3 regions of the Pedobacter immunditicola genome follow, and region 2 is predicted to be linked to each of the others. Evidence: riboswitches for the same ligand, from Rfam matches in the RefSeq annotation. Region 2 holds a riboswitch; each other region holds the start of a gene.

Region 1 (10,117 bases), on a different contig from region 2:
TTTCTTCATGTATCAAAAGATGAGCAAAAGAAACGTTTCCTGGACAGGATCAATGATCCTAAAAAGAACTGGAAGTTCTCTGAAGGCGATTTAAAAGAAAGGAAGCTATGGGATGATTACATGGATGCTTATGAAACTGCGATCCAGGAGACTTCCACTAAGGATGCCCCCTGGTATGTTATACCTGCAGATCAGAAATGGCATGCGCGTTTAACCATCAGTAAAATCATGGAAGCGACTTTTGAAAACCTTGGTCTCCGCTTTCCGGAACTGGCCCCTGATGAACTGGAAAGGCTTGATGACATTCAAAAAAGGTTGGTCAAGGATTAATTTTTCTTGCTTTCCAATTCATGTTGATAGAGTATTCTTCCCAGGTTTTTCATAAAGGGATAACAAATGGTTTCATATTCATATTTACCGTCGTTATAAATCCCGTCTTCATTGGATTGCACTACGGCTGTTAAAAAGAACTCTACCTGGTTTTTCGAATCTTTGAAATAAGCGTTGTCGATGATGAAACCATAAGAGTCTCCATATTTGTTGAACATTTGAAGGTCTGGATTAATGGCGGCATCTTTTTCCCTGCCATAAAAAAGCATTTTGGAATAGGCCGGCCAAAATTCCTGAGGGTCATATTTTGGATAATCACTTTCTGTAGGTAATTTACTCATGTAGGTGTAAATCAACTGGTAATCTTCGTGATGAAGATTAAATCGCTCGTTTTTAGGGAAAGCTTCCGGCAGCATTAATTTTTTCATTAAAGCCTGCTGGTCGCTGATGGGAAATGCGTTCTTATTTTCAAGGCTAAAGGGTTTGCTGACCAGGTTTTCGCTGCTGTCGATGTAAGCTTTGCCCATGATCGTGTTACGGAGTTCCAGTGGATATTCTTTAGGATCGTATTGTTCCTTCTGGGAATAAATCAGTTTGTCGCCATTATAAAACCTGATGGGGTTGGTATGTTTTGATGGTTCTCCTGCATCGCCAATAGCCAATCGGTTTAGGATCCTGCTTTGGTGCAATCCGTATTTCTTTAATTTTTCGTTGATTTCAGCCCTGCCAATAAATTCAAACAACCTGTTAAAGGCATCATTATCGCTGGTTAACAGGATTTTTTTAATATAATGTTCGATGGAAGGCAGGCCATTTTGGGCAGTAGAATCCTTGCTGACTTTCGTTTGTCCGGTGAAAACGCTGTCTGTGATCATGGTGCTTTTTGCGCTCAGTCCCTTGATTTTTAACTCATTGATTTTTTCCAGGGCAAAAATAACTGCCGCAAGTTTTACCGTACTTGCGGGATAAAAGTAATGTTGATCATCAAGATTATAGCTGTACGATTTGAAAACGGGCTTTTTGTTTTTATTCCGGATCACCTGGGTGTACAATACCTGTACCTGTTTTTTTTGAGGATGATTAAGGACGGTGGAAAATTGTTCTGGTTGGGAACGCATTAACTTTTCAAGGAAGGAAGTATCTATTTTTTGTGCCATGGTTGGAATACTAAGCATGCAAAAGAGGAATATAGCTGTTTTAAGCATATGTTGAGATTTGAAAGACATTAATTAGCTGAATTGTTAGCCCTAAATATAGGAAATTTGATACATTTGCAATGCTTTTGGTTCCTTATAGGTAATATATATGGATTAAAAGGGAATACGGTGTAAATCCGTAACTGTCCCGCAGCTGTAAGCTTCAAAATGGTATTCCAATCACCGCCACTGTTTAAATCATTTAAATGGGAAGGCAGGAATACCTGAAGTAAGTCAGAAGACCTGCCATTTGCTTTATTATTTCATAGCTTTCGGGGATTGAAGCTAGGAATCAGACCATTTTTGGTGTGTCTTTCCTATTTCTACCTGTTTGTTGTGGCGAGAATTGACATATAACACGCAGATAAATGAACAAAAACAATTACTTTTTCCTTGCCGCTGCACTGGCAATTACGCCGATGGCTTTCATGAACCCTTTGTATGCCCAGGAAGAAGTTAAACTCGAAGAGGTGGTAATTTCTACAACCAAGAATGAGCAGAAACAAAGTCAGACGGGTAAGGTAGTGACCATTATTGGGCCTGAAATTCTGGAACGCAGTCATGGTAAAAACCTGACCGACTTGCTGAATGAGCAGGCAGGTATTGTGGTAAGTGGCGCTACTGGGAACCTGGGGCTGAACAAAAGTATTTTCATCAGGGGTGCATCAGGTGCCTATGCAGTGGTACTGATTGATGGAATTGTGGTGAGCAGCCCTTTAGGAAACGGTTCTGCTTTTGACCTTAGGATGTTTTCAATTGATCAAATTGATCATATAGAAATCCTAAAAGGTGGACAGTCAACTATTTATGGTTCTGATGCTGTGTCTGGTGTAATCAATATCATCACTAAAAAAGGAGCTAAAGGCGGTAACAGTGTTTACGGAGTGGGTAGCATCGGCAGCTACGAAACGTATAAGGGCACGGTTGGGATCAGCAGTCGTGTGGATAATTTCTCTTACAATGTGGCTTATACACAGGCTAAAACTGATGGTATTTCTGAAGCAGCAAGGCCAGGGGATGTATCATCACCCTTTGAAAAAGATGGTCACAAAACCGGTGCTGTGAATGCTAACTTTTCCTTACAGGCTGATAAAAATTTAAGCATCAATCCATTTTTGCGTTACTTTTATGGTCACTATGATTTTGATGCCAATGCCTATGAAGATCATCTGGAAAATAATTATAAGCTGAAATATTTCAATGGGGGGGTGAATACCAAATACGATTTTGGCTCGGGGAAAATAACTTTCAACTATAGTTATGAAAATGCACAGACCAATTCCCAAAGTCAATATGGTAAAAGTATTTCTGAAGGTAAAATGCAAATGGTAGACTTGTTCTATAACCAGAAAGTTGGTGACCATTTAAATGTGCTTGTGGGCATGGATAACCGCATCAATACTTTCAAGTTAAATGCTGAAATGCCTCCCCGAGCGAATTTATTCAGTACTTATGGCTCTTTATTTCTGCATGACATCAGTATTTTTAATCTTGAAGTTGGCGGACGGTACAATAAACACCAGGAATATGGAGAGAATTTTACGTATAACATTACACCTTCGATCATCGTTACTAAAGGGGTAAAGGTTTACGGTACGATATCTACAGCGTTTAAAGCGCCAACTTTAGAAAATCTATTTGGTGAATTTGGTGCAAACCTGGACCTGCAACCCGAAGAGTCTAAAAATTATGAAGCAGGGGTAGATTTCAAGTTTGCTGAAGATAAGCTTAACTTAAGGCTGGCCGGTTATAAACGTGACCTCAGTAATGCCATTGTTTACGGTAATACCAGTTTTATTAACCTTGCAAATCAAAAGGTTAAGGGTTTTGAAGTGGAGCCTTCCTTTAATATCGGGAAGTTCAATGCCAAGGGTTATTATGCTTATGTAGAAGGTTCGGAGTTCAATTACATTACCAATGAGGTAGCTGATTACCTGGTGCGGAAAGCAAACCATGTCTTTGGCTTGAATGCGGGAGTACAACTATCGAAAGATCTGTATGCAAGCTCTAGCTTTAAATATAACGGAAAGCGGAAGGACGGCGATTTTGTAAGTTACCAGATTGTAGATTTGCCAGCTTACAAATTGCTTGATTTTTATGCAGAGTATGCACTTATAGGTAAACGTGTCAAAGTATTTGCTGATTTGAAAAACGTATTAAATGAAAAATATACAGAGTTTTATGGCTACAACAGTATGGGCTTTAATATGAATGCAGGTATAAGTTTTAATATTCGATAAAGAATTGATATTTTTACACTTTAAATCCTCAATAACATGTCATTGAAAAAAATAAATTTACGTAATTCCCTTCTGATTCTTGTGATTGTTGCTGCAGCAGCCACACGTTTTATGAATCTAGGCACTTTCAGCTCCTGGACAAATTTTACGCCGCTGGGTGCAATGGCCTTATTTGGCGGAGCTTATTTCTCTGATAAATTGAAGGCGTTTGCTGTGCCCTTAATTACCTTATTCGTGAGCGACCTGATTTTGAACTTTATGTATTACCAGAAGTTTGTTTTGTTTTATGAAGGTGCATTCTGGGTGTATTTAAGCTTTGTATTGATGGTTTTTGTGGGAACTTTCCTGAAAAAAGTAAATGTGCTGAATGTATGCCTTGCTTCAATAGCAGCGGTATTTGTTCACTGGATCGTATCTGATATCGGTGTAGTGCTTTATGCAGCTTCTATTTACCCTAAAACTTTTGGCGGCTACTTGACGGCATTAATTGCTGCAATTCCCTTTGAACGTAACCTGTTGGTCAGTAATTTGGTTTACGGCTTGTTTATGTTTGGTATTTTTGAGTTTGCCAAGACCAAAGTACCGGAATTGGGTTTCAAGAAAAATCAATTACAACATTCATAGAATTTTGAAATTACCCTTTCGTATCCAGCGTAAGGGTAATTTCATTACCTATTTCATCTACCGTCTCGTCATTAAGGACTACCTCCAGCCGCTCGCCGGTTAAATCTGGTTCATACAAAGGCAGATCTCCCGCTACCACCTCTTCAGGGGGAACAACTTCCCAGCCGTCGGTATCATTCATGTAACGAATGGCACCAACTATCCCTCCGTAATAAATAACTTTATAATATTTTTCTTTTGTGGGCAGGATGGTTAATGTGACTTCATTATCACCATACCCTACCTTAATGTTAAATGGTTCCATATGTCCATAAACTGCAATATTTGCCAAATTGTTTCACCCATGCTTTCGTAAATCCAAATTATGGAAGATTATAACAGAATGATATAAATAGGGAGTACCCAAAAGAGGGTATCTTTGTCATAGAAACTTAAGCAATGAATGATATAGAAGCATTAGAAAAGATCTCCCTGCCTGTACTGGGTATGACTTGTGCCGGGTGTGCAGCAAGTGTGCAATCAATGATTGCCGCTCAGACTGGTGTAAATGCTGCTGAAGTTAATTATGCTACACAAAGCGTGAATGTCACCTATCAGCCTTCATTGATCAAACCGGAAGCATTTCAGGAAGCTCTTCAGGGTATAGGCTATGACTTAATCCTGAATCAGGAAAAAGGCAAGAAGCAACAGGAAGAAGTGCAATCTGCCCAATACCTTATTTTAAAGAAACGTACCATCTCGGCCGCCATTTTAACTTTACCTATTGTAGTGATCGGTATGTTCTTTATGGAAATGCCTTATGGCAATAGCATCATGTTGGTGTTAACTACTCCTGTGTTATTTTTATTTGGCCGTAACTTTTTTATCAATGCCTGGAAACAAGCCCGGCATGGCCGTGCAAATATGGATACGCTTGTGGCTTTAAGTACGGGAATAGCTTATCTATTCAGTGTTTTCAATACTTTTTACCCTGAGTTCTGGCATTCCAGAGGCTTGCATCCACATGTTTATTTTGAAGCGGCAGCTGTAGTCATTGTATTTATCATGCTGGGGAAATTACTAGAAGAAAATGCCAAGTCAAATACTTCCTCGGCCATCAAGAAATTAATCGGTTTACAACCTAAAACTGTTCATTTGATGACCGCCAACGGTGCCATTGATATTGAGGCGGCTGCAGTTGAAATAGGAAATGTGTTGCTGGTTCGTCCGGGAGAGAAAATTGCCGTAGACGGCGCAGTGGTGAGCGGAATTTCCTATGTGGATGAGAGTATGATCAGCGGTGAGCCTGTTGCCGTGCTGAAAGAAGAAGGAACTAAGGTTTTTGCCGGAACGATCAATCAAAAAGGGAGCTTCCAGTTCAGGGCTGATAAAGTTGGCAATGATACCATGCTAGCGCAAATCATTAAACTGGTACAGGAGGCGCAGGGTTCGAAAGCGCCCGTGCAAAAACTTGTAGATAAAGTAGCCGGTATTTTTGTACCCATTGTAATGGTTATTGCCCTTCTTACGCTTGTGGTATGGCTGATCTTTGGTGTGAACAATGGTTTTTCACATGGCCTGATGGCGATGGTTACTGTTTTAGTAATTGCCTGTCCTTGTGCACTCGGACTGGCAACGCCGACTGCCATTATGGTGGGAATAGGTAAAGGGGCTGAAAGCGGGATTTTGATTAAAGATGCAGAAGCATTAGAAACAGGATATAAGGTAAATGCAGTGATCCTTGACAAAACAGGTACACTGACTGAAGGAAAACCGGTGCTTGATGAGCTACATTGGGCTGCTGCGTGTAAAAGCGATCGGGAAATCCTGGAGCAGGTGCTTTTTACTTTAGAGAAGCATTCTGAACATCCATTGGCAGAAGCTGTGGTGCACTACTTCAACGATTTGTCAGTTGCAGCAATTGAACTGTCTGACTTTGAAAGTCTGACTGGAAGAGGGGTAAAAGGAGTAGTCAGCGGAAAGACTTATTATGTGGGAAGTCACCGTATGTTAACTGAATTAAATATTCAAATACCTGATGATTTAGGGCTAGAGCTTAAGCAATTAGAAGGGAAGGCGCATACCGTTATTTACTTTGCCGGAAGCCAGGAAGTTTTTGCAGTCATGACCATTGCCGATAAAATTAAGGATGGATCAAAAAAGGCCGTAGAAGCATTACAGGCACAAGGAATATCGGTTTATATGTTGACCGGAGACAACCAGCATACGGCAGCGGCAGTAGCTTTGCAGACAGGAATTACGCATTTTAAGGCTGAAGTTCTGCCTGCTGACAAAGCGGATTTCGTAAAGGAATTACAGGCTCAGGGGAAGGTGGTCGCTATGGTGGGCGACGGTATCAATGACAGCCAGGCATTAGCACAGGCAGATTTGTCGGTGGCCATGGGCAAAGGTTCTGATATTGCCATTGATGTAGCAAAAATTACGTTGATCTCTTCAGATTTGCTGCAGGTGCCAAAGGCGCTGCGTTTATCTGCACTAACCGTTAAAACCATTCGCCAGAATTTATTCTGGGCCTTCATATATAACATTATAGGCATCCCACTCGCTGCCGGTGTATTGTTCCCTGTGAACGGGTTCCTTTTAAATCCGATGATTGCAGGGGCTGCAATGGCTTTAAGTTCAGTATCTGTAGTGAGTAACAGCTTAAGATTAAAATTCGCAAAATTGATTTAAATTTATAATTATGGAAACTTTAAAATTCAAAACTAATATCAAATGTGGGGGCTGTATTGCTACAGTAACTCCTTTTTTAAATGAACAAAAAGAGATCAGCACCTGGGCGGTAGATACCGATACGCCTGAAAAAATCTTGACAGTTGAAGGTGATGTAAGCCCTGAAACCGTGATGAATACGCTGGGAAAAGCTGGTTTTAAAGCAGAGAAAATCTGACATGAAGTTACATGTTAAAAATATGGTTTGCGACAGGTGCATCCTGATTGTTCGTCAGCAGCTTGAAAATTTAAATTTTCAGGTTGATGACATCACTTTGGGCCATGTGGAGATTCATCCGGAACCTGATGAAAAGCAGTTACAACACATTTCTGCAGCATTCAATGTTTTGGGTTTCGAGCTGATCGATAATGAAAAAGACAAACTTGTGGGCCAGGTAAAAACCCGGGTAATCGAGTTGGTGCATTATTCGGACTTAAATGAAATCAAGCAAAGTTTAATGACCATTATTGCGGCTGACCTCAACAAGGAATATACTTACCTCAGTCGTTTGTTTTCTGATGCGGAGGGCATTACCATTGAGAAGTACATCATTCAGCAAAAAATAGAAAAGGTCAAAGAACTGCTGCAGTATGGAGAACTGAACATGAATGAAATTGCTTTTAAAATGGGTTACAGCAGCAGTGCTCATTTATCTACCCAATTTAAATCGGTAACCGGTTTATCTCCAACACAATATAAGGCAAGTGAAGAAAGTGGCAGGAAGCCCCTTGACCAGGTAAAATGAAATAATTAGCATTCCGGCCCACTTTTTCAATTCAATATTGTTATATGGGTATGGAATTATTTGATGCTATTATTATTGGCGCTGGCCAGGGCGGTATACCCTTGGCTAAAAAGCTTGCCGAAGCAGGCTGGAAAACGGCACTTATAGAAAAAAGATTAGTAGGAGGTACTTGTGTAAATGATGGCTGTACCCCTACAAAAGCCATGGTGGCTTCAGCACGCATGGCTTATTTGGCCAGCAGAAGTCAGAATCTAGGCATAGATATCAGCCTTTATACCGTAAATTTCAAGAAAATCATGGCACGTAAAGATGCCATTGTATCTCAGTTTAGAAATGGTTCCATCAAAGGTATAGAGGAGACCAAAAACCTGTACCTCAGGTACGGGACTGCGGAATTCACCGCTAATAACGAAATCAGGGTTGCTGATAAAAAAGGCAATTCGGAGGCCCTCAGCGGAAAATATATATTTATCAATACCGGCACCAGGCCGTCCATTCCTGAGATTGAGGGTCTGAACGACATCAACTATCTTACCTCAACAAGTATTCTTGCCCTAAAGGAAGTGCCCGAGCATTTGTTAATTATTGGTGGTGGTTATATTGGGTTAGAATTTGCCCAGATGTTCAGGCGTTTTGGTGCTGAGGTAACCTTATTGGAAAAGGGCGACAGACTAATGCCGCATGAGGATGATGATGTTTGCCAGGTGATGAGTGATATTTTTGAGGAGGACGGCATAAAAGTATTAACTAATACCCAGGCTGTTAGATTTGAAAGCTATGGTACAGAAAGGGTCAGGGTTACCGTAGAAGGCCCTGGTACACAGAAAACTTATAATTGCAGCCATGTTTTGATGGCCTCAGGAAGAAAACCGCAATCAGACCAGCTGGGCCTGGAGCATACTTCCATCACCTGTGATCAAAAAGGACATATCCAGGTGAATGAGTATCTGGAAACTGCTGTAAAAAATGTCTATGCCTTAGGGGACGTAAAAGGTGGTCCTGCTTTTACGCACATCTCTTATAATGATTATGTAGTGATCACGGACAATCTCCTCCAGAAAGGGCAGCAAAGTACCAAAGGAAGGATTGTGCCTTACTGCATGTTTACCGATCCACAACTGGGAAGGGTTGGTATTACAGAAACAGAGGCCCAGGAACAGGGGCTTGATTATATAGTGGCTAAAATACCTATGAAAAATGTGGCTCGTGCCATTGAAACTGCCGAAACCCGTGGTTTCATGAAGGCCATCGTAGATAAAAAGAGCAAGCAAATTCTGGGTGCAACCATTATTGGTGAAGAGGGTGGCGAGGTGATGTCTGTATTGCAAATGGCAATGATGGGCGGGATAACCTACGAGCAAATCAGGTATACCATTTTTGCACATCCTTTGTATGCTGAGTCTTTAAATAATCTTTTCATGTCATTAGATGATTAGTGCAGAACAATTATCAAAACGGTTTGGCGATACCATTGCCGTTAATAAGGTGAGTTTTAGGGTTCCCCAGGGGGACACCATGGTACTGCTTGGCCCAAGTGGCTGTGGGAAAACGACTACCCTGCGCATGATCAACAAACTGGTAGAGCCTGACAGCGGACAGCTATTTATTGATGGTATGGAGGTCACGAACCGCCAACCTGAAGTATTGAGAAGATCCATCGGTTATGTGCTGCAGCACCATGGCCTTTTTCCGCATTATACTGTTAGTGAAAATATAGCTATTGTACCCAAGCTGTTAAAATGGAGCAGACAAAAAATTCAGCAGCGTGGGGAAGAGCTTTTTATAAAGCTTAATCTTGATCCTTCCTTAAAGAATCAATATCCGGCTGCATTAAGCGGAGGGCAGCAGCAGCGAGTAGGGCTGGCCAGGGCATTGATGGCCGATCCACCGGTATTGTTGATGGACGAGCCTTTTGGAGCCCTGGATAACCTCACCCGCATTCGTATCAGGAAAGAATTTATGGAGCTGGACGAACTTAGACGGAAAACGGTGGTGATGGTCACCCATGATATCCAGGAAGCTTTTGAAATGGGTGATCAAATTTGCCTGATGGATAAAGGCACAGTGATGCAACTGGGTACACCTGAACAGCTTCTTTTTCAGCCTGCAAATGCTTTTGTGGAAGATTTTTTAAAAGATCAGCGTTTGCCCCTTGAATTAAAAGCTTTAAAAATCGGGCAGCAATCTGCCTGGGAAGTAATGGACGGATTAAAAAGAACTGATTTGCAACAAGTGTTAAGCCGGGCAATTAATAACCCGGGCAATTAAA
Region 2 (10,117 bases):
CATCTATCAATTGCTAAGGAATTGCATTATTTTTATGAATCAACAAGGAAAGAACCTATGGAAGAAAAAGAAGATAACAAAGCCGGTAGTTTCATTAAATATTCTGCCATTGGCTTTCAAATGTTGGTCACCATAGGGCTGTTTGCCTTTATTGGGCACAAGCTGGATGAAAATCGGCAAAGCAACAAGCCAATCTTAACCGCCATTTTCAGTGTTTTTGGGGTGTTTATAGCACTATACCAGGTTATTAAACAGTTAAATAAAAAATAAGCAAGGGCTTACCACAGGTATTTTTATACTTTTGTAAAAAGTATATCGATTTGAGTCTAAGCAAGTTTACCCTGAGTTACCTTTTGTATTGTTTTGTATTGGGCCTTATCGCCTGGTATTTACCTTCACTATTCCCTAATGAAACCATTTTAGTTCCCCAATTCTGGCTGGTATTTGGTTTTCTGGGGAGTATCACTTTTATCGCCTACCTGATCGCCGCAAGGGGCATAAAAAGAAACCCCGAAACAGGAATTATGGCCATTATGGGATCCATTGCTTTGAAGATGCTTTTCTCTATGGCTTTTGTGCTGATTTACAGCCTGAAAAGCACTGGAAGCGGCTTTGTTTTCGTGCTGAACTTTTTTTCTTTATATTTATTGTTTAGCTTCTTTGAAATATACTGTTTGTTACGTAACTTGCGCCACCAAAATAAATAGTAAAAATCTGCGAGTAAATGGATTGTAACCACGTTTTTGATATTAAAGTAAAAAGGTTAGTTGTTGTTTTTGCGCTTTTTCTAGCGTTTTTTTCTGTTACATCCTCTGCTTTTGCGCAATTGGATACCTTACAGGCAACAGGTAATACTCCTGCTGAGCCTGAGGGCAAGAAAAAGTTTGATATCGGTAAGTTTGCCCTGCATCATATTGCTGATTCACACAGTTGGCATGTTATCGGTGATACTTATATCCCCTTACCGGTGATTCTGTCTACAGAAAATGGTGTTGTTTCTTTCAGCTCAGGTGAATTCCATCATGATGATGATGCTAAAGTTGTTGTGGAAAAAGGCGGTCAAGGCTTTGTTAAATTCCATGAGAAAATATATTATGCATCTGCTACGCCAAATGAAAATGGCCAGTACCTTCAGTTGGACGAAAAACACCACGCTTTAAACGAGCGGCCATTGGATTTCTCCGTCACTAAAAATGTTTGTACCTTAATTTTGTCGGTTGTAGTGCTGCTTACTGTGTTTTTATCAGTAGCAAAATCATACAAAACAAATTACGGCAAATCACCAAAAGGACTTCAGTCCTGGTTAGAGCCACTCATCTTGTTCGTAAGAGATGATATTGCAAAACCAAACCTGGGTCATAAATATGAGCGTTTCATGCCTTATTTGCTTACTGTATTTTTCTTTATCTGGTTTAATAACATGTTGGGTCTGGTTCCCTTCTTACCAGGTGGAGCTAACCTTACCGGTAATATTGCAGTAACCATGATCCTTGCTACCGCAACCTTGTTGATCACTGTATTTAACGGAAATAAATATTACTGGAAACACATTTTTGCACCGGACGTTCCCAAGTTGATGTGGATCGTGATGATCCCGGTAGAGATCGTTGGGATATTCACTAAACCTATCGCCTTAATGATTCGTTTGTTTGCGAACATTACTGCTGGTCACATTTTAGTGTTGTCACTGATCTGTTTGATCTTTGTTTTCAACAGTTTGTATATTGCTCCTGTATCGATTGCCTTTGCTGTGTTCATTTTAGGCATTGAGCTAATGGTAGCTTTTATCCAGGCTTTTATTTTCACCATTTTGTCTGCCTTGTTTATTGGTATGGCAATAGAAGAACACCATTAATAGAATTTTTTAACAACAATTAATATATAAAATCATGATTACAGGAAGTATTGCTGCAATTGGTGCAGGATTAGCTGCGATTGGCGCTGGTCTGGGTATCGGTAAAATTGGTGGTTCCGCAATGGACGGTATTGCTCGTCAACCGGAAGCTGCCAATAAAATCCAAACTGCGATGTTAATCGCTGCTGCCTTCGTTGAGGCTGTTGCGCTTTTCGCAGTAGTAGTTGCCCTAATGGGTAATGGCTAAAAACAAACTTGTACCTGGTTGCAAGACCGGGTACAAATTTTTTAAAAAGAGAACACTAGATATATATAGAAAATGGAATTATTAGTACCTGAAATCGGTTTAGTTATTTTTCAAACAATAGCGTTTTTATTGTTAATGTTTATCTTGGCTAAATTTGCCTGGAAACCAATATTAGCCGCAATTAAAGAACGTGAGCATTCTATCGACGAAGCATTAAACAAAGCTGAACTTGCTAAACAAGAAATGGCTCGTTTAACTGCTCAGAATGAAGATTTAATGAAAACTGCACGTGAAGAGCGCGATTTGATGTTAAAAGAAGCTAAAATGTTGAAAGATAACATCGTTAATGAGGCAAAAACTCAGGCTCAAACTGAGGGTGCTAAATTAATTGAAAAGGCTAAGATTGAAATTGAGAACCAAAAGAAAGCTGCATTATATGAATTAAAAAGCCAGGTTTCCTCGCTTTCAATTGAAATTGCAGAACGCGTATTACGTGGGCAGTTACAGGATAAAACTAAACAGGAAGATTTGGTAGCTGGTCTTTTAAAAGATGTTGAATTAAACTAATTGCATCAATTAGCTAAATAAGATTAAAATGTCAGAAAATAAAGCAGCATCAAGATACGCTAAATCGATAATCGATCTTTCTATAGAAACTAAATCTCTGGAAGAGGTGAAAAGCGATATGGCTTTAGTTTCTAAAGTGATTGGTGAGAATTCACAATTAGAAGCCATCCTAAATAACCCTATCGTTCCAATAGATAAAAAAGCCGGTATTTTGGCGGATTTGTTTCTAGGTAAGGTGCATCCCATTAGCAGTTCATTCATGAAGTTAATGGTTAATAAAGGCCGTTCTGCTATTGTTTACTCAGCCGCTAAACAGGTTGTTACTCAATATAATGATTTGAAAGGGATTGTAACTGCAGATGTGACTTCTGCAACAGCCCTTACTGCCGAAAGCAGAGCAGAAATCATCGCTATTGTTAAAAAAGAGATTGGTGCTAACGAGGTTATTCTTAAAGAAAAGGTTGATGACGACCTGATAGGTGGTTTCATTCTGAAAGTTGAAGACAAACAATTCGACGCAAGTATTGCAGGCGGATTAAATAAATTAAAAAAGGAATTTGCCCTGAGTGGGTTTTAATTCTGATATAGATAAGATAAAAATTTACTGATTTACAATATAAAATATAAATTATGGTAGAGGTAAGACCAGACGAAGTATCGGCAATTATCAGGCAACAATTGTCGGGCTTTAAATCAGAAGCTGAACTGGAAGAAGTAGGTACCGTATTACAAGTTGGTGATGGTATTGCCCGCGTATATGGTTTAACTAAAGTTCAGTCAGGTGAGCTTGTTGAATTCGAAAGCGGTTTACAAGGTATCGTATTGAACCTTGAAGAAGATAATGTTGGTGTCGTTTTGTTAGGTCCTTATGACAAGATCAAAGAAGGTGACACAATAAAGAGAACTAAGAAAATTGCCTCCATCCTTGTTGGTGAAGGTATGTTGGGTCGTGTAGTGAATACTTTAGGTGAGCCTATCGATGGTAAAGGACCTATTTTAGGCCAAACCTACGAAATGCCGATCGAACGTAAAGCTCCCGGAGTAATTTTCCGTCAGCCAGTTAACGAGCCTTTACAAACAGGTATTAAAGCGATCGATGCGATGATCCCTATCGGACGTGGTCAGCGTGAGTTGGTTATTGGTGACCGTCAGACTGGTAAATCTGCCGTTTGTATTGATACCATTATTAATCAAAAAGAATTTTACGAAGCAGGTAATCCTGTTTTATGTATATATGTTGCTTGTGGTCAAAAAGCAAGTACAGTAGCAAACGTTGTTCGTACTTTAGAAGAGAACGGTGCAATGGCTTATACTGTTGTTGTTTCAGCTACTGCGGCGGATCCTGCTCCATTACAATTTTATGCGCCTTTCTCTGGTGCTGCAATTGGTGAGTACTTCCGTGATACTGGTCGCCCGGCTTTAATTGTTTATGATGATTTATCTAAACAAGCTGTTGCTTACCGCGAGGTTTCTTTATTACTTCGTCGTCCACCGGGTCGTGAGGCTTATCCTGGAGACGTTTTCTACCTTCACAGTCGTTTATTGGAACGTGCTGCAAAAATCAACCAGAATGATGATATCGCTCGTAACATGAACGATTTACCAGAGTCGTTGAAAGGTATCGTAAAAGGTGGTGGTTCATTAACGGCATTGCCGATTATTGAAACACAAGCTGGTGACGTATCTGCATATATTCCGACTAACGTAATTTCGATTACCGACGGACAGATCTTCCTGGAGTCTAACTTGTTTAACGCAGGTGTTCGTCCGGCTATTAACGTAGGTATTTCGGTATCACGTGTAGGTGGTAATGCACAAATCAAGTCAATGAAAAAGGTAGCTGGTACATTAAAATTAGACCAGGCACAATACCGTGAGTTAGAGGCTTTCTCTAAATTCGGATCTGATCTTGATGCGGCAACTAAATCAGTATTGGACAAAGGAGCACGTAACGTGGAGATCCTTAAGCAAGGCCAGTTTTCTCCTTTATCAGTCGAGAAACAAGTTGCTATTGTTTACATTGGTACTAAAAACTTAATGCGTTCAGTTCCTGTAAACAAGATCAGAGAATTTGAAGCAGAATACTTACAACAGTTAGAAATGCGTCATCCAGAAACTTTAGCTGCTTTAAAAGCAGGTAAATTGGAAGATAGTGTAACTGGTGTATTAGAAAAAGTGGCTAAAGAACTAGCAGGTAAATACTAGGTTACTCTGGCAGAAGATTAAAAAGAATGGCTAATTTAAAAGAAGTAAGAATACGTATAGCGTCGGTACAGTCTACCCAACAGATCACCAAAGCCATGAAAATGGTTTCGGCTGCCAAGTTGAAGCGTGCCACCAATGCTATTATACAATTACGTCCCTACGCTACAAAACTTAAAGATATCCTAGGAAATCTTTCTGCTAGTCTGGAAGGATCTTCCTCACCCTACACACAGGAGCGTGAGCCTAATAAGGTGTTAATTGTAGTAGTATCTTCTAACCGTGGGTTAGCAGGTGCTTTTAACATGAACGTGATTAAAGCTGCAAATAACCTGATCGCTGATAAATACAGTGAGCAGTTTGCAAAGGGCAATGTGAGCATTGCGGCTATCGGTAAGAAATCTCAGGATTTTTTTGAAAGACGCAATTACAAAGTTATCGGAAACAATAACAGTGTATATGCTGACCTCAGCTTTGAGAACGTAACTAAAATTACTGACGCCATCATGGCTGGTTTCAAAAAAGGTGATTTTGATAAGGTAGAGGTAATCTATAACCGCTTTAAAAATGCAGCAGTTCAATTTGTAACTACAGAACAATTGCTGCCACTTCCAAAAGCTGAGATCAGTGCCACCACTGCCGCTAATACAGATTACATTCTGGAGCCTTCTCAAGAAGAAATTGTTGAACAATTGATTCCTAAGTCGATCAAAATTCAGTTGTTTAAAGCCCTGTTAGATTCACATGCATCAGAACACGGTGCAAGGATGACTTCCATGGATAAAGCAACAGAGAACGCTGGTGACCTGTTAAAGGCCTTGAAACTTTCCTATAACCAGGCTCGTCAGGCAGCGATTACCACAGAACTTTCTGAGATCGTGAGTGGTGCTGCAGCATTAAACGGATAATTGTAAATCATGATATTAAAGCCTTTATCCTTTTTGGATAAGGGCTTTTTTAATGTTAGCGTGGCAATAGCCGAAAGGGCTGTCAGCACAAAGGCTGCCGTCCTTAAAAACTTATTAAAGATTATGCTTTTTTAAGGAATTAATATTTATTTTTGTACATTATATAAAAAACTTATTATGGATCATACACCAAAACACAATACAGAAAGCATGAAGAGAGCTAATGATGACTCTATTTATAAATTATTAGTTGTTGGTATCATTGTCGCTATGGTTGGCGTTTTCATTCGGTTTGCAGGTGATTCTTCAATTTTATCTATCATTAGCTGGGTAATTTTATTCGTAGGTGCATTTATTTGCTGCAAAGCTGTATTCAAAATATTAGAATCTTAGTACTATAGTATACATATCAAAAGAGATGATACACCTCAAAAAGGGTATCCAAATAAATTTGGATACCCTTTTTTTTACCTCCATATTTTGAGGTGTTTTTCCTAAGCCTTTTTAGTAGGCTCGTTCGTTCAAGGACCGTGAATTACTACAATACTTGTCGTACTTTCATTTTTTAAACTATATTTGGCATATAAGTTCTTTACTTTATTTCATCATCAACCGGTAATGGTTTTGCTTAATTGTAGATTAAAAGGGAATCGTGTGTAAATCACGAACTGTCGCGCAACTGTAAGTAACACATCAAGTTTTTACTATTCATAACCACTGTTCTGAAGCAGAATGGGAAGGTTTGTAAAAACGTTACAAGTCAGGAGACCTGCCTATACCGAATTGACAATGCTTTCGCGATTTGAAGCTTGGTCAGGTTTTTATGCGTTTTAATGCCGTTTTAATTCTTCAAGGAAGATATGCGCTTTAATAAGCTAAATAGCTGCTGTTTTGAATTCGTGTGCATTGCGAAATCCGGCAAAAGAGCTTTTAACAGATTATTAATCTTTAAAAGTTTAAAAAAATGCTAACAAACAATCTTGGTTACCCGCGCATTGGTAACAACAGAGAACTCAAAAAAGCCTGCGAGCAATATTGGTCAGGCAAATCATCCCTTCAAAACGTGGAACAGGTGGCCCGGGAAATCCGTAAACACAACTGGTTATTACAGCAGGAGGCAGGTATAGATCTTATTCCATCCAACGACTTTTCATTTTATGACCAGGTATTGGACATGTCCCTTACAGTAGGAGCAATTCCTGTGCGATACCATGAGGTGATTTTGAATGGCTCCAATAAAGAGCTGGATCTTTATTTTGCCATGGCCAGGGGCTATCAAAAAGACGGACTGGATATCATCGCCATGGAAATGACCAAGTGGTTTGATACCAATTACCATTACATCGTTCCTGAATTTTATAAAGACCAGCAGTTTAAACTCTTTTCTAACAAAATCGTGGATGAGTTTGATGAATCAAAGCGGTTAGGAATCCCGACTAAACCAGTGGTGATCGGCCCCATTACTTACCTGTTGTTAGGAAAAGAAAAAGAACAAGGCTTTCACAGGATCTCACTGATCAAAAACTTATTGCCTGTGTATATCCAGCTATTGCAGCAATTATCAGAACGAAAGGTAGAATGGATACAGTTTGACGAACCTTTTCTGGTAATGGATTTAACGGAAGAAGAAAAAAAGGCCTATGCTTTTGTTTACAAAGAAATCCGACGTCTTTTTCCCGCTATCAAAGTGATGATAGCTACCTATTTTGAGGGCCTGAGGGATAATCTAGTGATGGCACTTTCTTTACCTGTACATGCTTTACATGTAGATCTGGTCCGTTGCCCCGAACAATTGGACGCTATCCTGGAAGCCATTCCGCTGCAAATGAAACTGTCCATTGGTGTGGTAGATGGCAGAAACGTCTGGAAGGCCGATTATGAACACCTATTAAGTTTTATCAACCAGGCGACTTCGAAATTAGGGCAGGAGCGTATCATCATATCACCATCCTGTTCATTACTCCATTCGCCATGTGATTTGGCGTCAGAGGCAGGGAATGAGCCTGTAATGAATGAAATAAAGCAGTGGCTTTCCTTTGCTAAACAGAAAATCGAAGAGGTCGTTACCCTGCGTGACTTGATTACCCAAAGTGATCAGCCACAGGTGCAGGAAAAACGTCATCAAAACACCACTACAAATAACAATCGCAGGTGCTCGGCGCTTATACATAAAGCGTCCGTACAACAACGTGTGGCTGCTGGAACTGCAACCAATAGCCTGCGGTTAAGTCCTTTTGCAAAGAGGAAGGTTATACAACAGCAAAGTCTTCAGCTTCCCTTATTTCCAACGACCACCATTGGGTCTTTTCCACAAACAGCAGAAGTGAGAAGCTGGCGAACAAAACTTAAAAACGGACAGCTCAACCAGGAAGCTTATGAACAATTGATTGAAAAAGAAACGACTGAAACCATCCGTTTCCAAGAAGAAATTGGTTTAGATGTATTGGTTCATGGAGAATTCGAAAGGAACGACATGGTGGAATATTTCGGTGAAAAGCTCGATGGCTTTGCCTTTACCAAATTTGGCTGGGTACAAAGTTATGGTAGTAGGTGTGTAAAACCACCGATTATTTTTGGTGATGTATCCCGCCAGCAGCCGATGACGGTCAGGTGGTCGGCATTTGCGCAATCATTGACTACAAAGTTGGTTAAAGGAATGCTTACGGGACCTGTAACCATCTTACAGTGGTCATTTGTAAGAAATGATCAATCACGTGCACAAACTTGCCAGCAAATAGCCTTTGCTATTCGGGATGAGGTCACAGACCTGGAAAAAGCCGGGATTAAAATCATACAAATTGATGAACCTGCCATTCGTGAAGGACTGCCTTTGCGGAAAGCGGATTGGGAAGCCTACTTGCAATGGGCTGTCAATGCCTTCAAAATTTCGGCAAGTGCTGTGCAGGATACCACGCAGATTCATACACACATGTGTTATTCAGAATTCAATGACATCATCAGGCATATTGCGGAGATGGATGCAGATGTGATCACCATTGAATGCTCACGTTCACAAATGGAGCTACTGGATGCTTTTTCAGCCTTTAATTACCCAAATGAAATAGGACCGGGGGTTTATGATATCCACTCACCAAGGGTGCCTTCTAGCAAAGAAATGGTGTTTTTATTGGAAAAAGCGCGTGCAGTAATTCCAGATGAACAGTTATGGGTTAACCCTGACTGTGGCTTAAAAACACGGCATTGGGAAGAAACCAAATTCGCGCTAATTGAAATGGTGAAAGCCGCTAAATCCTTACGGAAATCTGTTCATGTTGAGCTCCCAATAGCCTAATTTTGTAATTTTTAATTCGTCCTAAAGGATATATCAACATTACATGACTATAGAAGAAAAGATAAAAGCAGCAGAGACCAGGATTTTTAAAGCTGTGTTCCCCAATACGACCAATCACTATGATACCCTCTTCGGTGGAACGGCAATGCACCTCATGGATGAAGTTGCATTTATTACGGCAACTGGCTTTAGTCGCCAGGTAATGGTTACGGTAAGCAGCGATCGGATTGACTTTAAGAAACCTATCCCCGCAGGAACGATCATTGAACTGGTTGGTGTAGTTTCCCATATCGGTAATACCAGTTTAAAGGTGAAGGTGGATATATACATTGAACAAATGTATTCTCAAGTTCGTGAAAAAGCGGTAACTGGAGAGTTCTCCTTTGTGGCAATGGATGAGAACAAAAAGCCAACAGCGATATTGAAGTAAATAACACTATTTTAACATGTGTTATTGAATGTTAAGCATGATTACACAGTGTTCGATGGTATCGGCACTGTGTAATTATTGTTACTTATTTTACCCGCTTCTGGTTATCCTTTACGAAAGATTCCCACCCGGAGTAAGCTTTCCCCTTGCCACTTGTGCTTACCCGTTGAAAAGAATGGCATACAGCCACTGCCAAACCATCTGTAGCATCTAAAAATTCAGGTGTTTCTTTAAAGTTGAGCAGCCTTTGCAGCATTGCCGCCACCTGTTCTTTACCTGCGCTACCATTACCTGTAATACTTTGCTTGATTTTTCTTGGCGCATATTCCGTTACCGGGATATTTCTCGATAACGCCGCTGCCATGGCAATGCCTTGCGCGCGACCTAGTTTCAACATCACCTGGATATTTTTGCCGTAGAACGGTGCCTCAATCGCTAGAACATCTGGCTTAAACTCATCAAGAAGGATAATAGTTTTCTCGAATATCCGCTGCAGCTTCAAAAAGTGATCATCCAGGTGCTCCATCCGGACAATCCCCATTGTTATCAATTCAATCTTACTGCCCTTTTCCAATATTGCCCCGTAGCCCATTACAGCTGTGCCGGGATCAATCCC
Region 3 (10,117 bases), on a different contig from region 2:
ATACCTTCTCTATCTTTTAATAAAACGCCTTTGAAAAATAGAAGCGCGACATAGTCTTTGAAACCGTGAATTAAAACTACATTTTTACCTTGAAAGGAATAGCAGGGATGCATCCATTTAAAGTATTCGTCTAATTTACATTCCAGAACAAGTGTTCTTAATAACCTCATCTCCTCCTGCCATTTCTTTGCTTTATCTAAGAACAAATCAACCTTTGCGTTTAAATTATTCATCGTTAATGTTTTAGGTAATTAAACGGATTTTATCCATTAATGATCGTTTCCATCATTTTGTGATGGTTATTTAGAAAATATTTTGTGACCATATAATGCTCCGTTTCTTCATATCTTACTTGTTTAATTCCAAATTCATTAAGCTGATAAATGGTGGCGTTAGGATAGGCTAACAAAATCGGTGAGTGCGTAGCGATAATAAATTGGGATTGTTCTTTTACGAGTTTGTCAATAACAGCAAGGGCCTCCAGTTGCCGGGAAGGCGAAAGCGCCGCTTCTGGTTCATCAAAAATATACAGACCTTTTCCTTTAAGTTTCAGGGTTAAGGTAATCATAAAAGACTCTCCATGAGATCGTTTATGAAGAGATTTCCCACCATATTCTTCCAAGTATCCCACCTCCTCCATATAGGTAGCGACGTTATAGAAACTTTCTGCCCTCAAAAAATAGTAATCAGCAGGTCTTCTGAAGCTCTTCACATTCTTGAGATAGTTGAATAGCTGTGAGCCATTGTTATGTGTTTGAAATTGAACGTTTTTGGTACCACCCTCAATACCAAAACCAAGACTTAACGCTATCGCTTCGATCAGCGTTGATTTACCTGACCCGTTTTCCCCTACAATGAAAGTGACATCAGGATGGAATTTTAGCGTTGATAGATTTGAAACAGCAGGAATGTTGAAAGGATATGCATCGAATGATGGAATTAAATCTCTTTTAAGACTTATTTCCTTTAAGTAGGGTTTTGCTTCCATAGTCATCACATAAGTAATCCTGTTAAACTTTAATTTCTCCCGTCACATTGTAAGAAACAATAAATATATAGAAACAATTATTTATTGCAACGCTTCTACATATGCTACGTGAATTCCTATAAAACAATCATCCATACAACCTTTTTCTACATATCCACAAGAAGAGATGATGCCGTTATTTTTTGCTTCGAAATAAGTGTCTGCATCTTTTCTTTTTAATAACCAATCTGTCTTAGCCTTTTCATAAACTTGATCTAACGTTAAAGCCTCAGGGACATTGTGGGTGTTGATTTCGTTTTCATTTTCCGTCCACTCCCTCATTTCTGCAGGAAGATTAACGGTTCCTTCTAATGAAGTATATTTAAAATGACGCTGTGTAATTTTTCCATTTTTGATGGTAATGACTGTTTCAGTTGAAGAACCAAACACGGAACCTTGAGCTACCATATAGCGATAAGAATTATTTGATGATTGCTTAAAACTCAACCAGGCTTTATGGCTATTACCAAAATCATTATCGTATTCGATGTCACTTTTCTCGCAAGCAGTAAGTAAAGCTCCCATTAATAAAAGGGTGAAAATGAAAAATTTTGTCTTCATAATTATAGTAATTTAAGGTTAATGCTCATTTAGTTACTTAAACAGGTGAGTAAGCTATTGTGCTACACTTACCTATAATTATTTCTAAAAACAGGTGGTTTTGGTTTTACTTCCATAATCGTTGCGTAATGTCGTTATGGATATCTGGAATAAAGACAACTTCATAATTGCTGACTTACGAAGCAAACCAATTAAAAGTGGAATTGCTTGGGGTAAATTTAGTACCAATATTAAAAAAGGACTTCTATCAAGACTATTCGGGCGATAATGATAGTTGAACGAAGAATTCCAGCAGCGAAAAAGCATATAGCAAAAAAGCGGGTTCAGTTCTTAAATGAAAGTTTTTTTTCGTATCAAGTTCATATCTAGTAAACAGTTTATGCCTAGAAATCCGCTGGCTCGCAAAACGCCAAAATGTTACCAGTAATGAATATCCTCATTATTCCCTGGCATCCTAAAGTGATGCAGTTTGAGGTTACACCTGTGCTTATAGGTGTTCTCTCTGGTCGCGATTTACTCGAAAAGGCTAAATCGCTTATTTTAAATGATTAAGGCATGGCTATTAAACCTTACCAAGATTAGCAATAAAAGGAAATTGAATTGCTAACTTTAGTTATCCAATTAAATCGCGTATGAAAAGCAAATGTATGCTGTTCGTAGTTCTTTTGGCATTAACGGTTATGAAAAGTGCCTTCGCTCAATTAAATAACGCCGCAATAACTGGTGCATGGCAAATCAAAGAAGCAGACAAAGAACAGGTATTGATTTTCCAGGACGGATTCTTCTTTCATACGGCTTACAACAAAAACGAAAAGCGCTTTATTTACAGTCGTGGCGGAACATATACGCACCATGCGGATACATTAAACTGTAAGATTTCTTTTAATTCAGTGAATAAAGAAGAGGTCGGGAAGCAGTTCAGCGCAAAGTATTCAATTGCCGACCATACGGTTCATCTATTCATCAATGGGGAAACACAAAATTGGCAGCGACTAGATGATAGTTCTGCACCCCTGGCTGGTGTATGGCGAATTACTTCGCGTATGCAGGATGGTCAACTGACTCCCATTCATCAGACGGGGTCAAGACAGACCTATAAAATTCTTACCGGCACTCGCTTTCAGTGGGCAGCAATAGATCCTGATAAAAAAGAATTCTCAGGAACCGGAGGGGGTACCTATACCTTCACAAATGGAAAATACGTGGAAGCTATTGAATTTTTCTCACGTGACAGCTCACGTGTAGGTGCTTCCCTGACCTTTGATGGGAAGCTAGAAAATGGCGAATGGCATCATAGTGGCCGAAGCTCGAAAGGTGATCCGATTTATGAAATATGGAGCCGGGTGAGATGAGTTAACCGTACACTGCAATTCCATCACCCCTTCGGCCGAATTAACGAGTAAATCACATCATCTAAAAACTCACCATTATAATACGTTTTCTCTTTAAAATGAGCTTCTTTCACAAAATTATTCCGCTGCAACAAATTCTCCGAAGCCGTATTTAAGGGATCAATCAGTGCTTCCAGGGAATGGAACTTCAATGTATTAAAAGCATAATCAATGACGGTTTTCAAAGCCTCATCAGCAATACCTTTTCCATGAAACACAGGATTAAGGATATAACCAATTTCAGTCCTGTAATTTTCAGGCTGTATATTTACCAGGCAGATCATGCCGATCAGCCTGTCCTTTCCTTTTTCAGTAATGGCCCAGTTGATGGATTGATTGGCAGCGAGGCCCCGGTTGATCACTTCAATATGGTTCAAGGCGTCCTGCAAATCTTTAGCCAATGGCCGGGGTATGTATTTCATTACCCCGGCATCCGACCGCAATAAAAAAACTTCCTTTACATCCGTTTCATTTACCTTTCTAAGCTTCAAACGAGCAGATTCCAGTTCGGGAAATGGTTTAAAATTGATTTGCAGCATAACAGCATTTTTATACCTTAAGCTTAGGGATTTCTTTTAACACGGCCAAAAGAAAAGGCCAATATTTTTGCACAGAAGAAATCTGTACCCGTTCATCCGGCGAATGTGCTCCAAGGATGGTAGGTCCGAAAGAAATCATATCCATGCCCGGTAAATGACCACCCAAAATACCACATTCCAATCCGGCATGACAAGCCTCCACCCTGGGCGCCTCAGCAAAGCGTTCCTGGTATAAATTAACCATCAATCTCAATATCTCCGAATCAGGATCAGGCTTCCAACCAGGATAATCACCATTTCTTGTCACCGTGAAGCCGATGTTTTCGAAAGCCGCACCGACAGCATTCGCTACATCCGCCTTCGTGCTTTCCACACTGCTGCGTTGCAAAGACTGGGTAATAAACTGTCCATCCTTGATGATCACCCTGGCCAGATTGGTAGAGGCTTCGACCAAGTTGCTGATATCAGGACTCATGCGAAAAACACCATTTGGTACGGCATAAATTGCATTCACAATTTTCACAAGATCGGGCATATCCATCACCACTTGAGGCATTGCGCATTCTTCAACCGTGATAGCTAAAGCAGGCTCTACGGTTTGGTATTCTTCTCTTAATATGGTAGAGAAAATGCCAACTAGGGCTAAAAATTCCAGTTTCTGTGCAACAGGTAACACTACAACAGCCCTAGATTCCCTTGGAATGGCATTTCTTAAACTTCCGCCATCAAGTTCATGAACATGGAGCGACAAAGTCTTTAAGCCTTCGTAGAACAGACGGTTCATCAGTTTATTGGCATTAGCACGTCCTTTGTGGATATCCATTCCCGAATGCCCGCCGGTTAATCCCTTCACGTTGATTTCAAACGCGATTCCATTTTTATCAGCCGCCACATGGGTATAGGTATACGTGGTATTGGTATCTACGCCACCGGCACAGCCGATCGTCAGTTCATCATCTGCTTCCGTATCCAGGTTCAATAAAATAGAGCCTGTAAAATTTGCCGGATCCAATTGCTTTGCGCCGGTCATCCCCGTTTCTTCATCAATGGTAAACATGGCTTCTAAAGCAGGATGAGCAATTGACGTACTTTCCAGCAGGGCCATAATGGTGGCTACACCAATGCCATTATCAGCACCAAGAGTAGTGCCGCGTGCTTTTACCCAGTCACCTTCAACAAACATATCAATCCCTTGCGTATCGAAATCGAAAACTGTATCACTATTTTTTTGGTGCACCATATCCAGGTGAGATTGTAAAACCACCGTTTGGCGGTCCTCCATCCCTTTGCTGGCCGGTTTTTTAATCACCACATTTCCTGCAGGATCTTGGATAGTCTCCAGACCTAAACGTTCCCCAAAACTGCGCATAAAAGCAATCACACGTTCTTCCTTTTTTGAAGCACGTGGTACAGCGTTTAAATCTGCAAAATTGCGCCAAAGTTCCTGAGGTTCTAAATTTTTGATATCCATAAGCCGATTAACAAGTGTTTTTTGTAATAAGGTAAAGTTATAAAACTAATGATATTTGTCTTGATGTGAAATAATAGTTCAGTTTGATTTTCTTCAGTTGGTAGGCTGGATAAAGCTCGCTAAAGATCCATGGTACCCCTAGATCCACTATCACCTATCAGTCATGACTCCCTCACCTGAATTCACTTTGCCTTTTAACGAATAACCACCTGATTAGCCATTTGATTTCAACCAAGCATTGACTCATTTTTAGTGAAAGCTCAACTATTTGTATACATTTGCATCGCTTTTGGTTCCTACCCTGCACAAACAGGATGGATTAAAAGGGAATCTGGTGTAAATCCAGAACTGTCCCGCAGCTGTAAGCTCCAATAACTAAGGTATAATCAAAAGGTCACTGTTCAAATTTTGAATGGGAAGGCCATACCGAGGGGAGCAAGTCAGAATACCTGCCATCGCATTATATAATTCATAGCTTTCGGGGATTGAAGCTGGAATGAAGATGCCGTAGGCATTTCCATTTTCAGTATGCTCTATGCCGTTTGCTTTGCAAGGGTATCGACATGGAAAAACTAACAATTACAGTACTTCTCTTCTTCATTGCAGCATTAGGCTTGGTGTTTTTGTGTCCTGACGCCGCTGCACAGCAGCCGGATTCAGTGAAGGTCCGGAGCCTTAAGGAAGTGCGGGTGCAGGGTAAAATAAACTCCATCAGAAATACTTCGGCAACTCCTGCACAGGTAATTGGAGGTGAAGCCTTACAACGACTCAATAGCTTTTCTGTTGCCGATGCCCTCCGCTATTTTAGCGGTGTTCAGCTCAAAGATTATGGCGGGGTTGGCGGACTAAAGACGGTTAACGTAAGAAGTCTGGGCAGCAATCACACGACCGTCTTTTATGATGGCGTCCAGATGGGAAATGCCCAAAACGGACAGGTAGACCTCGGCCGGTTTTCTCTTGACAACCTGGAGGAAGTGGCGCTTTATAATGGCCAAAAAAGCGATATTTTCCAGCCTGCCAGATCTTTTTCTGCTGCAAGTTCAATCTATATGCGCAGCAGGATACCAAAATTTGCGGATGGGAAATCCTCGAACATAGGGTTGGGCTATAAGGGCGGTTCTTTCGGACTGCTGAACCCATCTCTTTTATACGAACAGAAGATTACTGCACGAACCGCTGCCTCATTGAGCACAGAATGGGTAAATTCACACGGGCAGTATAAGTTCCGTTATACCAATGGCGTTTATGATACCACCGCTTTACGCAACAATACCGACATCAACGCGTATAGGATGGAGGCTGGATTAAACGGCCAGCTAAGGGATAGCTCAAATTGGTCGGTAAAAGCCTATGGCTATACTTCTGCCAGAGGACTTCCCGGTGCGATTGTGTCCAATAGGTTCAACTATAACCAGCGCCAGTGGGACCGTAATCTTTTTCTGCAGGGGCATTTCCAGACGCCTGAAAACCGCAGGTACGGCCTGAAGCTCAACGCAAAATATGCAAACGATTACCTCCGCTACCTGGACCCTGATTTTACAACCCTCAATGGCTTCCAGGATAACAGGTTCCGTCAGCAGGAAATCTACATCTCTGCAGCAAACCGATTTCGCATCCTTCCCATTTGGGATGTTGCTTTTTCTACAGATTATCAGTGGAACACCCTGGATGCGAACCTTTACAGGTTCCCCTACCCGACCAGGCATACTGTACTCAGCTCGGTGGCATCAGCGGTAAAACTTAAAAAGTTCAGCCTTCAGGCATCCCTCCTTGGAACCTTTGTTTTTGACCAGGTAAAAGAGTTTTCCAGTGCCGGAAACAAACAGGAATTCAGCCCCACGGCAATGGCTACTTTTCATCCATTTGACAGCAAAAAACTGATGTTCAGGGCATTTTATAAAAAAATATTCAGGCTCCCCACCTTTAACGATCTCTATTATACCTTCATCGGCAATTCGTTGCTGCGTCCGGAGTTTACAAACCAGTATGACCTGGGAATAACCTATTCCATACAGCCCAAAACTACGGCACTGACCTCGCTTTCGATACAGGCAGATGCTTATTATAACCAGGTGAAGGATAAGATTGTGGCCGTTCCCAGTGCAAACCTGTACCGCTGGACGATGTATAATATCGGCAAGGTTGCTATAAAGGGATTGGAGACAAACGTGCAGTCGGTTTGGGCTGTATCCGCTGGTGTGACTATCAATGTCTCGGCTAGTTATACCTTTCAACAGGCGAGGGATGTGACCGAAGGAAGGAATGACCGATACAATATCCCCTATATGCCGCTTCATAGTGGATCGCTGACTATGGGTGGCGACTGGAAAAAACTGGAGTTGAACTACAGCTACATTTATTCCGGTGAACGCTACAATCAGCTCAGCACGTACCAGAATGCTGTTTACAACCGCATGGAGCCTTGGTATACCCATGATATGGGAATCGGGTACAAGCTGAACGTAATGGGCAGAAAAGCAAAGGTAAATATGGAGGTCAACAATATTTTCAACCAGGACCGGGAGATCATTTCCAACTTCCCCATGCCCAGAAGATTTTACCGTTTCAAGTTAAGCTATACGATATGAGAATAGACAATCAGTGCATTGCATTATTGATGGGCGCTCTTTTGTTGCTTCTTGGCGCATGCAGAAAAGATCCTGCCGTTGCTCCTGAACAGACAGAGACTGCCTTTCCACCAAATCCATCGAGTGTAATCAAGGGCCTGTACCTGCTCAACGAAGGCAACATGAACATGAACAAGGCCTCGCTGGATTTTGTGGACCTCCGAACAGGAAACTACAGGCGCAACATTTATGGCCAGGCCAATCCGGAAGTAACCAAAGGCCTCGGTGATGTTGGGAATGACATCGGCGTCTATGGGTCGAAGCTCTATGTGGTGGTTAACCTATCCAACAAACTGGAAATCCTGGATGTGAAGACTTCCAAAAAGATCAAGCAGATAGACATTACCAATGGCCGCTATGTTACTTTTTACAAGGGCAAGGCTTATGTAAGCGCCTACCTTGGAAAGGTCGGTGACCCAACTGCGCCTAACGGCAGCATTACCGAGATCGACACGGCCACGCTTCAGGTGGAACGAAAGGTTGATGTGGGTAGACAGCCCGAAGAAATGGCGATAGTCGGTGAAAAACTCTATATCGCAAATTCCGGGGGTTATAGCCCACCGAATTACGAAAGGACCATATCGGTCATTGACCTTCATTCTTTTACCGAAATCAAGCGTATAGATGTAGCCATCAACCTCGCCAGACTGAAAGCAGACCGTTATGGTGATCTTTATGTTACCTCCAGGGGCGACTATTACCATATCCCCTCGAAACTTTTCGTCATAGACACCAAAACAGATCAGATCAAAAAGTCATTTGATATCGCAGCGAGCAACCTCTGGATAGATGATGATACGGCATACCTCTATGCGACCGAATGGAGCTATATCCAACAGAAGAATATCATTTCCTATTCGATGATCAATGTAAAGGACGAAACGCTGGTCGATAAAAAATTCATTACCGACGGAACTGATGCGCAGATTAAGATTCCATACGGGATCATGGTAGACCCGCTGACCAAAGAGGTTTATGTGAGCGATGCCAAAGATTACGTCACGCCCGGAACCCTTTATTGCTTCGACGCAAATGGGAATAAAAAGTGGTCAGTCGTTACGGGCGACATTCCCGCACATTTTGCCTTTGTATACTAATACTTATCATCCATATATACTATATCAAAATCATATGAAACTGAAATCTGTAACCGTACTGACCCTTTTATCTGTTGTGCTCCTTTCCTGCAAAAAGGAAAACACAGCAGAGAATGAAAAACCAGTAGCGGAATTATCGCCCTATGTAAATAAGATCTATGAATTTAAGCCGGCTCCGGGGCAGTTTATCAACGATGGTGGCAGCACAGATCTTGCTAAGACTGAAATCCTGATCGGTGCCGTAGGTAATGGCCTGGTTTCCCTTGGCGGATTCGGTGGCTATATCGTTTTCGGATTTGACCACCCGATAACCAATGGTTCCGGAGCAGATCTGGGGATTTATGGCAACCCTTTGGTTGGTGCAGGCATGGAGTTTTCTGAACCCGGCATCGTATGCGTCATGCAGGACCAGAACAAAAACGGCCTGCCGGATGATCAGTGGTATGAGCTGGCAGGAAGCGATTATAGCGCTGCGACCACCATAAAAAATTACAAAATCACCTATCATAGACCCGCCAGTTTAAGTGATGATATCCGGTGGACAGATAACCAGGGTAAGGAAGGACTGATTTTAAGAAACAAGTTCCATGCACAGGATTATTTTCCTGGCTGGACAACCGCAGCTGAGCTATCATTTACGGGCACACTGGTCAGAAGTACATTGACAGCCGGAGATCTTATTAACAATAAGCCATTGGGATTTGGTTATGCCGATAATGGCTCCAATGATTACCTGGCCTTGCAGGAACAGTTGGGCAGGGGCTACAATACCTTCGATATCGACTGGGCCGTTAGTTCCAATGGCAATAAGGTGGCCTTGACCTCAATAGACTTCGTGAAAATCTATACGGCGCAAAACAGTAATGGAAATCCGTTTAGTCCGGATAACAGCAATGAACGTTCCCGCTACATCGGTGAGATTTCGACTGAATTTGCTGGAGCGGTAGATCTTAAACTTTTAAAAAACAAATAAATAATAACATATGAAACACTTCAACTTTAAGCAATTATTCGTAGCGGCATTGCTCCTGGCAACGGGTCTTTCCGCTTGTAAAAAGGACAATGTCGATGATCCACAAATTGACCCGGCAGCGGGCAAATATAAGAATGGGTTCTTTGTGATCAGTGAGGGTTCTTACGCACAAAACGCTGGCACCATCAACTTTTACAGCTACGGCGACGATACACTTTCGACCAGGGTTTATGAAAAAGAAAATCCGGGCAAGATTTTGTCAAATGCAGCTAAAACCAGCAGCCTGCAATTCGCTTCAGTAATCAACGGCAGCATTTACCTGATGAGCAAAATGAATGGGCCGATTGTAAAAGTAAATGCGTTCAGCCTGAAGGAAGAAGCCAGATATGTGCAAGAAACAAGCAACTGGAGAAGCATCATCCCGGTAGAGG

What was found. Region 2 has a riboswitch for cobalamin ahead of metE (5-methyltetrahydropteroyltriglutamate--homocysteine S-methyltransferase). Riboswitches for the same ligand answer to the same signal wherever they lie in the genome.
Region 1: another riboswitch for cobalamin. It lies ahead of WG905_RS05470 (TonB-dependent receptor plug domain-containing protein); the one in region 2 lies ahead of metE (5-methyltetrahydropteroyltriglutamate--homocysteine S-methyltransferase).
Region 3: another riboswitch for cobalamin. It lies ahead of WG905_RS10960 (TonB-dependent receptor); the one in region 2 lies ahead of metE (5-methyltetrahydropteroyltriglutamate--homocysteine S-methyltransferase).

What each region holds. Positions count from the first base shown of each region.
Region 1 is NZ_JBBHKC010000003.1:116,176-126,292, forward strand. It holds gene WG905_RS05460 (polyphosphate kinase 2 family protein) at 1-330, shown strand, start outside; gene WG905_RS05465 (serine hydrolase) at 327-1,487, opposite strand; cobalamin riboswitch at 1,597-1,791, shown strand; gene WG905_RS05470 (TonB-dependent receptor plug domain-containing protein) at 1,895-3,766, shown strand; gene WG905_RS05475 (DUF6580 family putative transport protein) at 3,803-4,390, shown strand; gene WG905_RS05480 (hypothetical protein) at 4,401-4,694, opposite strand; gene WG905_RS05485 (heavy metal translocating P-type ATPase) at 4,829-7,063, shown strand; gene WG905_RS05490 (heavy-metal-associated domain-containing protein) at 7,074-7,280, shown strand; gene WG905_RS05495 (helix-turn-helix domain-containing protein) at 7,282-7,848, shown strand; gene WG905_RS05500 (mercuric reductase) at 7,893-9,284, shown strand; gene WG905_RS05505 (ABC transporter ATP-binding protein) at 9,277-10,116, shown strand.
Region 2 is NZ_JBBHKC010000009.1:21,867-31,983, reverse strand. It holds gene WG905_RS15990 (AtpZ/AtpI family protein) at 58-270, shown strand; gene WG905_RS15985 (hypothetical protein) at 321-707, shown strand; gene atpB (F0F1 ATP synthase subunit A) at 725-1,855, shown strand; gene atpE (ATP synthase F0 subunit C) at 1,893-2,102, shown strand; gene atpF (F0F1 ATP synthase subunit B) at 2,175-2,669, shown strand; gene atpH (ATP synthase F1 subunit delta) at 2,698-3,246, shown strand; gene atpA (F0F1 ATP synthase subunit alpha) at 3,300-4,874, shown strand; gene atpG (ATP synthase F1 subunit gamma) at 4,901-5,779, shown strand; gene WG905_RS15950 (hypothetical protein) at 5,957-6,172, shown strand; cobalamin riboswitch at 6,382-6,570, shown strand; gene metE (5-methyltetrahydropteroyltriglutamate--homocysteine S-methyltransferase) at 6,744-9,071, shown strand; gene WG905_RS15940 (acyl-CoA thioesterase) at 9,115-9,501, shown strand; gene ruvC (crossover junction endodeoxyribonuclease RuvC) at 9,587-10,117, opposite strand, start outside.
Region 3 is NZ_JBBHKC010000005.1:337,198-347,314, reverse strand. It holds gene WG905_RS10995 (YdeI/OmpD-associated family protein) at 1-233, opposite strand, end outside; gene WG905_RS10990 (AAA family ATPase) at 263-988, opposite strand; gene WG905_RS10985 (hypothetical protein) at 1,070-1,588, opposite strand; gene WG905_RS10980 (hypothetical protein) at 2,015-2,140, shown strand; gene WG905_RS10975 (hypothetical protein) at 2,221-2,940, shown strand; gene WG905_RS10970 (GNAT family N-acetyltransferase) at 2,964-3,518, opposite strand; gene WG905_RS10965 (aminoacyl-histidine dipeptidase) at 3,529-4,989, opposite strand; cobalamin riboswitch at 5,262-5,460, shown strand; gene WG905_RS10960 (TonB-dependent receptor) at 5,553-7,577, shown strand; gene WG905_RS10955 (YncE family protein) at 7,574-8,713, shown strand; gene WG905_RS10950 (PKD domain-containing protein) at 8,748-9,686, shown strand; gene WG905_RS10945 (DUF5074 domain-containing protein) at 9,697-10,117, shown strand, end outside.